3 regions of the Virgibacillus sp. MG-45 genome follow, and region 3 is predicted to be linked to each of the others. Evidence: predicted binding sites of a transcription regulator. Region 3 holds the regulator's gene; each other region holds the start of a gene.
What was found. Region 3 encodes Rex, which represses fermentation and respiration genes when NADH is low (regulators of the CRP and FNR family bind a similar motif). Its sites were predicted from a motif close to TTGTGAAATATTTCACAA; they were not measured.
Positions count from the first base shown of each region.

Region 1 (3,289 bases), on a different contig from region 3:
TTAAAGAAAAAATAGATTACGATGAATTGATGAATTGCACACGGTGTGGGTTTTGTTTGCCTACTTGTCCAACTTATATAGAAACTGGCAGAAATGAAGTTCATTCACCAAGAGGCCGGATTGCGTTAATGAAGGGGCTTGTTGATGGCCTGATTGAGCCAAGTGAAGAAGTAAAGCAATCGATTGATATGTGCTTAGGGTGCAGAGCCTGTGAACCGGTTTGTCCATCAGGAGTAAAATTTGGTAGATTGCTTGAGCAAGCAAGAGACGCTATTTATCAAAGCCATCACCGTTCACTACCAGAGAAAATAATGAAAGGCATATTTTTTAAAAATTTGTTTCCTTATCAAAATCGCATGATTGGATTAACCGGACTGCTCGGGTTTTATCAACGCTCAGGCACACAAAAGCTCGCACAAGCAATTGGTATTATGAAGCTTTTTCCGGAAAGTATGCAAGCGATGGAAAAAGTCCTGCCACAAGTACCAAAAATGAAGGAAATGAAGCAACGTCCTCGCCACATTCCCCCTTTAACAAAAGAGCGAAAGCAGAGGGTGGCATTTTTTTCAGGCTGCTTAATGGATACGATGTTTATGCATACAAACGATGCAACGATCCAATTATTACAGTATGCAGGCTGTGAAATAGTCGTTCCAGAGACACAAAGCTGCTGTGGAGCACTACATGGACATAGTGGCGAACTAGATCAGGCACGTGAGATGGCAAAGCGAAATATTGCCGCGTTTGAGGATGCCGCGGTTGATTATATCATTACAAATGCTGGGGGCTGTGGCGCATTCTTAGTCGAATACGATCATTTATTAAAGGATGATCCTGAATGGAACGGGCGTGCACAAGCATTTTGTGCAAAGATAAAGGATGTTACTAAAATCCTGATCGAGCTCGATTTTCACAAGCTACCATTACGGCTAGAAAACCAAATTGTTACGTATCAGGATTCATGCCATTTGAGAAATGGCCAAAAAACGTTTATCGAGCCGCGCCAATTATTAGAAGCAATCGATGGGGTGACTTTTATAGAAATGAAAGATGCGGATCGTTGCTGTGGCTCCGCAGGAATATACAATATTGTTCAATCGGAAATGTCGATGCAAATTTTAGATTATAAAATGGAACAAGCAACAAAAACAAAAGCAACAACAATTGTAACAGCAAATCCAGGTTGCTTGCTGCAAATGAAGCTCGGAATAGAACGGGAAGGACTATCAGAGAACATGGAAGCGGTCCATATCGTTGACTATTTGTTAGCGGCATATGAACAAGCAAATTTCGAAGAAGCAGCTACTAAAGTGATCTCTTCTCGTTAAGATGGGATAATTACAGGCATTTGTAGGTTTGAAAAAAAACCTACAAATGCTTTTTTTATTTGTTTTACTGTTTTTCGTAAAGGTTTTTTCTCTTGCGGTTATTAATATAGATCTTAAACGTGAATTCCTCTAATTTCCTTCTAAATGAATAAATTGGAAGCCCATTACTAAAACACCTTAAACCATTGGTATTGCTACTTTTTTTACCGATCATGCACTATGAGTTTTTAAAATATTCTACTTCTTGTCACTAAATGTATATATTTTGATGAACTTTTTGTGACATATGTCATATTTTAATGCATTTTAGGGCAAAGGGTATTACACTGTTCAAGCTAAACCATATAACGTCTTCAATAAAATAACACATAAGACATTTTCCGAAGCAGCATATATCTGATCTTCATCGATTGGATAAATACACAGCATGTATCTACAGCTTTGAAAAGAGAAAGGGGTACCTTCATGAAAAGGAAATGGGGTTTGTTATTATTAGTTTTCACTATTGTCACAGTGCTTACAGGGTGTGACTTAATGGTGCTGGATCCTAAAGGTCCAGTTGCTGAAACACAAGCCAATGTAATAAAGTTATCGATTTGGACGATGGCTTCTATCGTATTTACAGTTATTGGACTATATATATTTATGCTCGTAAAATATCGTGCTTCTAAGGCAGATAAGGATTATAAGCCACCTCATATCGAAGGAAGCAAGCTTTTGGAGACGATTTGGATTACAATACCAGTCATTATTGTTATTTTTCTTTCAGTCGTTACGGTGAAGTCGACAAGTGAAATTGAGACAACACCGAAGGGCTATGAGGATCAAGAACCATTGGTTATCTATGCTGCATCATCAAATTGGAAATGGCACTTTAGCTATCCTGAGCAAAATATAGAAACAGTAAATTATGTTAATTTACCAATCAATCGACCGATCGAATTTAAACTATACTCTTATGGGCCGATTTCTAGCTTATGGATTCCACAGCTTGGTGGACAAAAGTATGCGATGAGCGACATGGTAAATACACTGCACTTATTAGCAGATACACCAGGGTCCTATATGGGAAGAAACGCAAACTTTAGTGGAGCTGGCTTTGCTGAAATGGAATTCGAAGCATTAGCAATGCCACAAGCGGAATTTGATAATTGGGTAGCAGATGTAAAAGGTACCGCAGAACCATTAACAGAAACAACATTTAATAAGTTGCTAGAAGACGGACATCTTGGTAGAAAAACGTATACCGGTACACATTTAACATTTTTACCTCCTCCAGAGGGAGAACATGCTGGTCATAATCATGGTAATAAAGATGAAGAAGAAAATGAACATAATAGTGAGCATGATACGTCAGCACATGATCAAGAAAAAGAATAATAGAAAAGTAGCTTTGCCTTCTACTACCAATTGGTAGGTAGGAGCTTTCGATTGAATCAAACAAATTAAAGATAAAAAGACTAATCGATGGGGATCGCTTTTTATCTAACAAAGGAGTTACACAACATGGATTACTTCTCAAGATTTGCCCCTCCACATAGTGACCCAATGATTGTGATGTCACAGTTTGCGATTGTAGGCGTTATGATCGCAATTGTAGCTGGGTTGACCTACTTTAAAAAGTGGGGGTATCTTTGGAATGAGTGGCTTACAACAGTTGATCATAAAAAAATTGGAATTATGTATGTTCTATCAGCTCTATTGATGTTATTTAGAGGTGGGGCGGATGCATTATTAATGCGTGCACAAACAGCAATTCCGGAAAATGGGCTGCTAGATGGACAGCATTATAATGAAATTTTCACAACACATGGTGTCGTTATGATTTTGTTTATGGCAATGCCATTTATCATTGGATTGATGAATGTCGTTGTTCCATTGCAAATTGGCGCTCGTGATGTTGCTTTTCCACGCTTAAATGCACTTAGCTTCTGGCTCTTCTTTTTTGGGGCGATGCTATT
Region 1 is NZ_JAXOFU010000006.1:66,102-69,390, forward strand. It holds gene SPK86_RS08230 ((Fe-S)-binding protein) at 1-1,328, shown strand, start outside; gene qoxA (cytochrome aa3 quinol oxidase subunit II) at 1,794-2,708, shown strand; gene qoxB (cytochrome aa3 quinol oxidase subunit I) at 2,835-3,289, shown strand, end outside.
Region 1: the regulator Rex is predicted to act here: its motif matches at 1,606-1,623, upstream of qoxA (cytochrome aa3 quinol oxidase subunit II).

Region 2 (3,289 bases), on a different contig from region 3:
ACGCATGGCAATGTAAAGCTCTGCTACAAGTAAAGAAATGTAAACCACATAAAAGTGTATTTCCCATGCAAGAATACTCGTTACATTCCAGTGGATAAGTGCATTCATAAAGCGTTCAGGACGACCAAGGTCCATTAAAACGAAAGTAAGTGCAATAATCATACATACAACCGCAGTGAAAAGAGCCATTTTACCTACTCGTTCGTATTGATCCATACCGAATACGAAAATCAATGTTGAAAGTAGGAAGGATCCTGCGCTTAGCCCAACGAAAAAGATATAAAATGCAATCCATGCACCCCATGGTGTGATGGATGATAGATTCGTCGTTGTTAATCCAAGAATAAGTCGCTCAATTATGAAATAACCACCAATAGCAAAGAGGACGAGTAAAATACCAATCCACCATTTAAATAGTGGGTTTGAGGCCTTCGAATTTTCCTTTAGTGGTTCTTGTTTAGCTATGCCTTGCATCATGTTTTCACCTCTTTTATTTTAAGTAGATTACATTAGGTCCTGCTCCGAGCTCGCTCTTTAGGCGGAATGCTCGTGGGCTGTTTGCTAGCTTTGAAACGGTACTATTCGGATCATTAAGATCTCCGAAAAATCTAGCATCCCCAATACACGTTTCTACACATGCAGGCTCTTCACCACGCTCTAGACGGTGCATACAGAAATTACATTTGCGAACGGTTCCAATTGGAGTTTTCTTAGGCTTTCTTTCGCCACGTTCGATCCCGTATTCTGGGCTTGAAACATCATTAAAGCCAAGCATTTCATCTTCATAGCTCTCGCCAAAATCATACGATCTAGCGCCATATGGACAGGCTACGATACAATAGCGGCAGCCGATACAACGGTCGTTATCAATCGTAACAATACCATTATCTAGCTTAAAGGTAGCTCGAACTGGACACACCTGTACACATGGTGGGTTGTCGCAGTGCATACATGGCATTGGTAAATTAACTTTGGCAACGTTTGGAAATTCCCCAATTTCTTCTTCAAGTACTACATTATAAGAAATGCCTGGAGGGGTGCGGTTTTCCGCTTTACAGGCAACGGTACAAGAATCACAGCCAACACACTTTCGAAGATCGATTACCATTCCCCATTTAACACCATTCTCTTTTTTACTCTCTACTGGTGCTTGTGTAAATAAATCTCCAAATTCACTTGTTAATGATGCGTGATATTTTTTATGAAAAACTTCAATATCTAGTTTTCCATTTACTACTTTCTTGGCATCCTCTGCCATACTTAATCCGAGATTAGAATTGTACGGTGATTGATTAAGTTCTTCATCTGGATTTGGTAGCGCAGCGTCAACCATGTTGTTCCAATCTTTTTCTAAAAGTTGTTTCAGCATCCACTTCACCTCTTTTATATTCGTTCTACTTAAAGTGTAAAGGAGGGGGAAATCGAAAAATGTAACAATTATCACAAACTAAAGAGAAGTCATTAATTTGTCATAAGTTCCAAGTGCTAGAAAGATAGGAAAATGGAAATGAGAGTTCCATGTGTTGGGAAAATCGATATCGCGTTATGTTTAGGCATTGATGTAAATATAATGGAAATGGAATAGAAGAAAGGGGAGAAGGATTACAATGAAACGTGTCCAATTTATATTTTTTACAAGCTTGCTGATGGTTCTTTTGTTCGGTATTACTAATTATTCAGTGAAAGCAGACGCAGTGACTGATGTTGCTAAGCATGCTCCAGCTTTACCTGTTCTTGTTGATAGTAATGAAGAAGAAACGATTACTGGAAAGGTGGGAAATGGCAATGCAGAAACGCCTGGAGAATGGTATAAGGGCGATGTTCCACCAAATCTTATTCCAAATGCTCCTGTCTTATTATTTGTTCCTGGGCTAAATAATGTGGCACAAATATTTTGGGAAAATAATGATATGTACCAAACGGCATTTGATGCAGGATATCAGACGGCATTTATCCAATTATACGATGCTGGTGGTGCATCAGCAGATATGTGGGATAATGGAGCCTTACTTGCAGAAAAGATCGTAGAAATTTCCAATCATTTTGGTGGGAAGCCAATCACAATCGTTGCATACAGTAAGGGAGGCGTGGATACACAAACGGCGTTGACATACTATGGTGCATGGCAATATGTCCAGAATGTTATTACATTATCTAGTCCTCATCATGGCTCACAACTAGCTGATTTGGCCTATAGTTCGTGGTCGAGCTGGCTAGCAGATTTAATTGGTGCAAAGGGAGATGGTACGTATGCGATGCAAACGGGGAACATGGCCAATTTTCGATCGGTTATCGATCAAGAACCGAAAGCATATTATAACGACTATTATACGTTAGGAGGAACAAGCTGGGGTTCGGTGTTTTCATCAACCTGGTATGGTGGTGTTTATTTATCGCAATATGGCTCAAATGATGGGGTTGTGACAACGGCGAGTAGCAGATTACCTGGTGGAGAGCAATTAGCAATTGGAGAATGGACACATTCGACGATTCGAACAGGACTAACGTTCCCTGTATTTGAAGGAGCTCTAATCGATCCCCAGCCAAATGCTGTTTATAAAAAGCGGGAAGCAAAGGACGATAGTAATGCACGACCTTTAAGCAATCAATGGATACGAGGGGGAAAACTTACAGAAGGTATAGATGAACGCATTACGATGGCGGTGGAGGATAATGTAAACAATGTAACGATGCGGGTGTTAAGTGCTACACCGATTTCATCAGTTACATTGCTTTCGCCTAATGGTAAGGTCGTGGAGCCAGCTCTTAAGCATTCTATTTTAGAGGAAGGTGTGTATCAGGGTGCTTATCAATATACGATTTCGATCGACGAACCAAAAAGCGGAGAATGGGAGCTAACGCTTTCTTCAGAGGACAAAAATGGCTATTTGCTCGTTGCGAACTTTCATTCCGCACAAAAACTAGTTGAAAGTGAAAGCACAAAAAATAAGATAACAAATAGTAATACATGGAACTATTGGCTACATGCAAACAATGTTGTGCTAGAAGAAAAATCGTTACAGGCTACTTACCGAATTACGAAGTCGGGGCAACCGGATACGATGCAAACCTTTACGAAAAAGGGAACAACTGATTTATCGAAGGAGCTACCAGTTAAAGAAAAAGGGTCCGTATATAATATTACGATTGATGTAGAGGGAAAAACAAAGCAAGGCAAGCCATTTAATCGAACGATTATTGATTCGATTTATGTGGAGTAATTACTATAAGATTGTTTTATCGGACACCGATAACCTTGAATAAAAATACTGATAATTCTTGAAAATAG
Region 2 is NZ_JAXOFU010000008.1:126,192-129,480, forward strand. It holds gene nrfD (NrfD/PsrC family molybdoenzyme membrane anchor subunit) at 1-477, opposite strand, end outside; gene SPK86_RS10375 (4Fe-4S dicluster domain-containing protein) at 491-1,369, opposite strand; gene SPK86_RS10380 (esterase/lipase family protein) at 1,608-3,221, shown strand.
Region 2: the regulator Rex is predicted to act here: its motif matches at 1,429-1,446, upstream of SPK86_RS10375 (4Fe-4S dicluster domain-containing protein).

Region 3 (3,289 bases):
TTTGTGCACGTTTTGTAGTTGATGCACGAACGATATTGCGTTGGATAAAATCTTCCATCTTTTTAATTTCCGTTTGCTGCTTTTCAAATTCCTTTAGATCCTGTTCATAATCGAGTGCTTTTTGCTCTAAATATTTCGTGTAGCTCCCTTTATAACGCTTCATGCGATGGCGTGATATTTCATAAACGATAGACACAGTCTTATCTAAGAAATAGCGATCGTGAGAGACAATCACTACTGCGCCAGGATAAGCAGAGAGATAGCTTTCTAGCCAAGCTAATGTATCAATGTCTAAGTGGTTCGTTGGCTCGTCTAAAATAAGCAGCGCAGGCTTTAGTAACAGTAATTTACCTAAGGCTAATCTTGTTTTCTGACCGCCACTAAGCTCGCTAATTGGTGTTTCATAATCATAGTTTTGAAAATGAAGCCCTGTTAGAACGGCTTTGATGTCGGCTTCATAGCTATATCCACCGTTTTCTGAAAAGGCATGCTGTAACCGGTCATATTCCTGGAGAATTTTCTCGTACGCTTCAGGTGTGTGTGAAGAAGCGTCTGCCATCTTTTGTTCTAATAAGCGTAACTCCTTTTCTTGCGCGATTAACGATGCAAATACAGCCTGCATTTCATCCCAAATGGATTGATTGGACTCTAAACCAGTATGCTGGGACAAGTAACCAATGGTAAGCTCCTTCGGTTTAAACAATTCTCCTTCATCATAGGTTTCTTCACCAGCCATAATTTTGAGTAAGGTTGATTTCCCTGCACCATTTCGGCCGACAATGGCAATACGGTCCTGATCCTTTATTTCAAGCTTTATATTATGAATGATTTCTTCTGCGCCATAGGATTTACCAATCCCGTTTAATTGCATAATTATCATACGTCTCACCTCAATATTATCAGTGTATCGCATATTGAAACGGACAGGCAATACTATTGTGAAATAAATCACGACTTTTATAGGGTTTTCTGCTAGAATAGAGGCAGGATCATTCGATTACTGAAATAAATATAAATAATGAGATTATCGCTGCTTCCAAGGTGGAGAAAGTATATTGTTTTACTTATTTTTGTTATAATACGTGGGGATGAATTTGGAACGCTTTCTATCTCTTTTAGAGGAGTTGAGTATATGTCAGATTTCACCCATTTTAATGCCCAAGGTAGAGCACGGATGGTCGATATTAGTCATAAGCAGGAAACCGAGCGGGTTGCGCTGGCAAGAACTAGTGTCCACGTCTCAAGAGAAATATACGAGCGAATTACTGCGAAAACGGTTCAAAAAGGGGATGTTTTAGCTGTAGCGCAAGTTGCGGGCATTATGGCTGCAAAAAAAACATCGGACTGGATTCCGATGTGTCATCCATTACAATTAAAAGGGATTGACATTTCTTTTCAATGGAATACGTTAGACAACAACTACGAGCTCGTCATTGAAGCTTTTGTGAAAACAAAGGGCAGTACCGGCGTGGAAATGGAAGCATTAACGGCAGCTTCTGCCACTGCGCTTACAATATATGACATGTGTAAGGCGATCGATAAAGGAATGGTGATTGGAGAAACCTATCTAATGGAGAAAAAAGGTGGAAAATCCGGTGACTATAAGCGATCGGCCAAGGAGGAATAATTATGGATCAAAGTAAAATCCCACAAGCTACAGCGAAACGTTTACCATTATATTATCGATTTTTGAACAATTTACAGCATCAGGGGAAAACACGCGTATCCTCAAAAGAATTAAGTGAAGCGGTAAAAGTTGATTCAGCGACGATACGAAGGGACTTTTCTTACTTTGGTGCCTTAGGTAAAAAAGGCTATGGCTATAATGTAGAGTATTTGCTTGGATTTTTTCGTAAAACCTTGGATCAAGATGAACTTACCGAGGTTGCACTAATCGGGGTGGGTAATTTAGGAACCGCTTTCTTACATTATAATTTCCTGAAAAACAATAATACAAAAATTGTGATGGCCTTTGATGCGGATAATGAAAAAATTGGACAGGATATTGGCGGTGTTCCAATTTATCATATTGATGAAATGGAGCAGCGACTCACAGGAGTACGGGTTGCCATTTTAACGATTCCAGCTGCTGAGGCGGACGGCGTAACAGAGCGTTTAATAGCTTTGGGTATTAAAGGAATCTTGAACTTTACCCCTGCTCGAATTACAGTACCAGATAATATTCGGGTACATCATATTGATTTGGCAGTGGAATTACAAGCATTGGTTTATTTCTTAAAGCACTATCCTTTAAAGCTAGCAGACGAGAAGGAATAATAGAAGCATGTTGAGAAAAAAATTAGGATCTGAATCAACGCAGTTTGAAAATGGGTTCGCTTTCCTCGGGCGCGGCCTCAACTAACTCGGAAAAATAATACGCTTTTCCGAGTGGATTTTTCGACGTACAGGACGTACTAGCGCAGACGTTGCTACAGGACGTAGCGATTTTAGTCTGCGTTCCCCTGTTGCTGTTCCCGAAGGAGTCTCACCCATTTCAACAGCTAGCTAGATTCTTTAATCTAGTTTAAAGGGTTGCCGTATTACGCTCGGCTTAATTGGAAAAAATTAATTCGTTCTTTAATCGGTTTGCGATAATAGAAAAAGGAGTAGCGTGTCGCTACTCCTTTTTTTGATGCTTTAATTGGAAATGAAGTTTCAATAATCGGATTGCCATGCCTAAATCAAGTGTGGCAAAGATGGCAAATAGCATCGTTGTGAAGTTCCATATTGTTTCCTCAGCGCTTATTATAGCGACATAGATGAAAAAAATGGCCATTAATAAATAGATAATCGCAGATGTTTTCGGTGATATCCGCATGATTTTAGCCTCCAATAAAAATCATTTGTAGCTGATTTAATTGCTCCTGCATCTTTTCGATGTCCTCAGGTGTAAATGAATATTGAACTAACACGGTGATCGTGTTTAATGCCATGTGGACGAAGATTGGAACAAGAATTCGTTTTGTTTTGACATATAGAAAAGCGAATACAAAGCCCATGGAAGCATAAATTAATAGATGCTCAGGCTCGCCATGGATAATCCCAAAAATAAACGCAGACATTAGCGCAGCAATGACAAAGTTCGTTCGCTTATAGATCGTACCAAAAATAATTTTTCGGAAAATAATCTCTTCTAAAATTGGTGCTATTATAGCTGGTACAATCATAAATATAGGAATGGCACGCGCAATGTCCATAATCATTTGTGTATTTTCAGAGCCAGGATTTATCCCGAAAATTTGCATCTCGAGCATGGCGGCGATTCCTTGCGCAAAATATGCCATAAAGA
Region 3 is NZ_JAXOFU010000012.1:72,278-75,566, reverse strand. It holds gene SPK86_RS13065 (ABC-F family ATP-binding cassette domain-containing protein) at 1-880, opposite strand, end outside; gene moaC (cyclic pyranopterin monophosphate synthase MoaC) at 1,133-1,627, shown strand; gene SPK86_RS13055 (redox-sensing transcriptional repressor Rex) at 1,630-2,277, shown strand; gene SPK86_RS13050 (YdiK family protein) at 2,618-2,818, opposite strand; gene SPK86_RS13045 (CPBP family intramembrane glutamic endopeptidase) at 2,823-3,289, opposite strand, start outside.